One region of the Faecalibacterium taiwanense genome, then DNA from elsewhere that is predicted to be linked to it. Evidence: a T-box and tRNA genes for the amino acid it is inferred to sense, from the RefSeq annotation. Region 1 holds a T-box; the other holds one or more tRNA genes.

Region 1 (2,198 bases):
ATGCCATTGCCCTGCATGACCGTGGACGGTATACACAGACCGAACCAACGGAAGCGTACATCAAATTGACCCGGCTGGAGGGCATCGGACTTTCGGTGCTCTGTGCCGCACTTCTGGTGGTGTTGCTGTTCGCACCCCAATAATACTTTGCAGTTTTCCTCTTGCGGATTTTTTCTCACCCTGTTACAATGAGAAAAAAACGCAGGAGGTATTTTATTATGGTCAAGCATGTGATCCTTTGGCAGCTGAAGGACGAACTGTCCGACGCCGAAAAAGCCGCCGTCAAGGCAGGCATCAAGGAAGGGCTGGAAGGTCTGGCAGGCAAGGTCCCGGGCCTTGTGGAAGTGCATGTCAACATCAACGGTCTCCCCTCTTCCACCGCCGACCTGATGCTGGACACCACCTTTGAAAGCGCCGAGGCCCTCAAGGGCTACTCCGTCCATCCCGCCCATGTGGCTGTGGCCGACAGCAAGGTGCGGCCCTACACCAAGGCACGGTTCTGTCTGGATTACGAGATTTAATGTTGACAAACCCACCGTTTTTGCGTATTATAGACATAACAATGTAAATTGGCTGTGAAGAGAAGAGTACGCACCGTCTGCGCCTGACAGAAAGCCCGAAGGATGGAACCGGGCAGGCCGCGCGATGCCGAAGATGGTCTCGGAGCTGCGCAGGTGAAAATTGAGCCTGCGACGGGTGCGCCCGTTACCGCGCTGCGCCGTGCTTTTTGGCCCGGCAAAAGGCTGCGCCCGCAAGGGTGCGGCGAAGCAAGGTGGTACCACGAAAGTTTCAGGCTCTCGTCCTTGTCCGGCTCAGTCCGGCAGGATGAGGGCTTTTTTCGTCCCCCGCCAAATCAGGAAAGGAAGAGTATCAACCTATGAGTGAGCACAAGACATTCTACATCACCACTCCCATCTACTACCCCAGCGACAAGCTGCACATCGGCCACAGCTATACCACTGTCGCCTGCGACGCACTGGCACGCTTCAAGCGGATGCAGGGCTATGACGTCATGTTCCTGACCGGTACCGATGAGCACGGCCAGAAGATCCAGGACAAGGCCGCCGACGCCGGTGTGACCCCCAAGGAATACGTGGACAAGATCGTAGCCACCGTCAAGGATCTGTGGAAGCTGCTGGACGTCAGCTACGACCGCTTCATCCGCACCACCGACGACTACCACATGGAGTCCTGCCAGAAAATTTTCACCAAGCTGTATGAGCAGGGCGACATCTACAAGGGCGAGTACATCGGCCACTACTGCAAGCCCTGCGAGAGCTTCTGGACCGACAGCCAGCTGGTGGACGGCAAGTGCCCCGACTGCGGCCGCGAAGTGTACGACGCCCACGAGGAAGCCTACTTCTTCAAGACCAGCAAGTATGCCGACCGCCTGCTGAAGCTCTACGAGGAGAACCCCCAGTTCATCCAGCCCGAGAGCCGCAAGAACGAGATGATCGCCTTCATCAAGCAGGGCCTGCAGGATACCTGCGTGTCCCGTACCTCGGTCAAGTGGGGCATCCCCGTGCCCTTCGACCCCAAGCACACCATGTATGTGTGGGTGGATGCCCTGAGCAACTATATCTCCGCGCTGGGCTACGGCAACGAAAAATATCACGACTACGACAAGTTCTGGCCTGCCGACCTGCACATGGTGGGCAAGGAGATCCTGCGTTTCCACACCATTCTGTGGCCCGCCATGCTGATGGCTCTGGATCTGCCCCTGCCCAAACGGGTGTTCGGCCACGGCTGGCTGCTGATGAACGGCGGCAAGATGTCCAAGTCCGTGGGCAACGTGGTGGACCCCGTGATCCTGTGCGACCGCTACGGCGTGGATGCCATCCGCTACTTCCTGCTGCGTGAGATTCCCTTCGGCAACGATGGCATGTTCACCAACGAAGCCCTGATCACCCGCATCAACAGCGATCTGGCGAACGATTTGGGCAACCTGCTCAGCCGCACCGTCGCCATGTGCGAGAAGTACTTCGGCGGCACCGTGCACAATGTGGCCGGTACCGAAGCCATTGACACCGAGCTGGAGACCATGGTCAACGAGCTGACCGCCAAGGTCACGGCCGACATGGACAACCTGACCATCCCGCAGGCCCTGATGGAGATCTTTGCGGTCATCCAGCGCGCCAACAAGTACATCGACGAGACCGCTCCCTGGGCGCTGGCCAAGGACGAGGCCAACAAGGCCC
Region 2 (2,198 bases), 230 kb from region 1:
ATGATCTGCATGCTGCGCGGGTGGGCGAAGGTCTCCAGCGATTTGAAGAAGGTCAGCCGCTCGATTTCATACAGTGCGCCCTGCTCCTGCGCCAGCTTCATGATGGTAGCGGGTGAGCGCAGCGCTTCCATATCGGAGCGCATCAGGGCTTCGTAGGCCATCACCTTGCGGGCGCTGCTGCCGCAGCCCACGCAGCCAAGGGCCAGCGCCGCGGCGCACAGCCCGGACACGACCGCTTTGAGATATTTTTTCATCGATTTTCTCCCCTGAGGGCGCTCACGCAGCAGGACGTTCCGGCTACCATATCACCCGATTATACCTAGTTTATCATACCATCTTTTTCCGGGTGCGTAACCAAAATCCGGCAAAAACCTTCACGATCACAAGAAAGCGGAAGAACTTTCCACCCATCGGAATAAAAAGCACAGCCCTTCCCATTGACTGGGAAAAGCTGTGCTTTGCTGCTGTTATTCGTTTTTTTTGCCGGGACGGTGGACACAGTGATCTGCTCATAATCCGCACTGTGTGCAAGATAAACGCTCAGGTCACCGGTGTTGGTGGTCTCCATGCCGTCCAGCTTTGTGCAGGCGCAAAGGCCAAAGGCCAGCACATCCATGCCGGCAGCAGCGCCCTGCCAGAATTTATCCTCGCAGCCAGGCTTTGCCCAGCGCCGCGGCAGATACTGCACAAAGCCCACAGCCGTCAACAGTTCATCCGCCTCGGCCAGCTGGGCCTCGGCAGCGGCATCGTCCAGCATATCCCTGCCCGCGCAGCGCTGCAGGATGACATGGCACACCGGGCGGCGTGTGGCCTCCAGCACCGAGTGACGGAAGCCGTAGCGGGAGACGTTCTTTTTGCCGTACAGCAGGATAAAGCCCATGCTGTTGCGGCTGTCCGCCCGCAGGAAGCCATGGGTGATGTAGGGCATCTTCTGGCCTTCGGGCATCATGTCCAGATAGCCCACGGAGCCGTGGCGGGTGATGGTCTCATTGAAGAAGCGCTTGCCGTCGTTGCCAAAGATGGGCCAGATACCGCCGAAGGGGAAGGACGGACGGCTGTTGATGTCGGCTGCCTGACCTGCACGGGGGCCTGCCTCCATGGTAGCGCCTGCCCACATCATCATGCGGATGCCGGAGCCATCACGGCCCATGGAAGAAACGTTGTTCACATCGGTGCGGGCCTTGTGGGCAGCTACCATTTCAACGGCGAGTGGGTGTATATTTTTGATACAGTAAGAGGGGCTGCTGCACTTTCGGCTAAAACGATGTGCAGCAGCCCCTTCTTCGTATCGGATCCAGACAACAAAAAAGCGTTCTGAGAGATCTCAGAACGCTTGGTGGTTGCGGGGGCCGGATTTGAACCAACGACCTTCGGGTTATGAGCCCGACGAGCTACCAGACTGCTCCACCCCGCGATATTTACTTTGTGCTCTCAGCGGTTCTCGCTGACTGCTCAAGTATAATACCACAAGGGCGGGCGGATGTCAAGTATTTTTTTGATTTATTTTTTCTTCTTTTTCCAAACCACGAACCCTGCGCAGGCGGCGGCTGCGATCACCACCACCGGCCATGCACCGGCAAGGGCAACGATGACCTGCTGCAGGCCACCCACAAAGTTCTGCCAGCCAGCGGAAAGGGCGCTGACAAAGCGGCTGCCGAAGCCCTCGCTGGGCGGCGAGTAGGTGCTCACCTCGCTCAGGCTCACGTACACGGTGCACTCTTCCACCTGATCGTTGTACCAGTCCATCTGGCTCTGCCAGCTCTCGATCTGGCTCTGCACATCCGTCAGGCTGGACTCGATCTCAAGCAGGTCGGAGAGGTTGTCGGCCTGCTGCTGCAGCTGCTGCAGGCGGGTTCGCTGGTTCTTGAGATTCTCAAGCCGGGTCTCCACGTCCATGTACTGGGCGGTCACGTCGTCGGCCTGCTGGTTTTTGTAGGTCACGTTGCCTGCTTCGGCCACGGCGGCAAGAAAGTTCTCGTAGTTCTGCTGCGGCACCCGGTAGGTCAGGCTGACACTGCGGCTGTCACCGGCATCCGAGTATTCACTGCTGGATTCCAGATAGCCGCCCGCTTCAGCAAGGGCAGCATCCAGCGCGGCGCGGGCTGCGTCGTAGTCCTTGCTTTCCAGGCTGAGGTTCGCGGTGTAGATGATCTTTGCGTGGTCGGTGCTATGGGCCGCTGCTGCCGCGTCGTCCTCCG

The links. The T-box of region 1 lies ahead of metG (methionine--tRNA ligase). A T-box ahead of a tRNA ligase gene usually reads a tRNA of that ligase, here a tRNA-Met.
Region 2: it encodes a tRNA-Met, which carries the amino acid that the T-box ahead of metG (methionine--tRNA ligase) is inferred to sense. The anticodon was not compared.

Annotation. Positions count from the first base shown of each region.
Region 1 is NZ_CP155552.1:2,213,558-2,215,755, forward strand. Features, by position in the region: gene PXT33_RS10950 (hypothetical protein) at 1-143, shown strand, start outside; gene PXT33_RS10955 (Dabb family protein) at 219-521, shown strand; T-box leader at 567-808, shown strand; gene metG (methionine--tRNA ligase) at 878-2,198, shown strand, end outside.
Region 2 is NZ_CP155552.1:2,447,259-2,449,456, forward strand. Features, by position in the region: gene PXT33_RS12050 (EAL domain-containing protein) at 1-254, opposite strand, end outside; gene PXT33_RS12055 (hypothetical protein) at 320-1,168, opposite strand; tRNA gene PXT33_RS12060 (tRNA-Met) at 1,338-1,414, opposite strand; gene PXT33_RS12065 (DUF4349 domain-containing protein) at 1,501-2,198, opposite strand, start outside.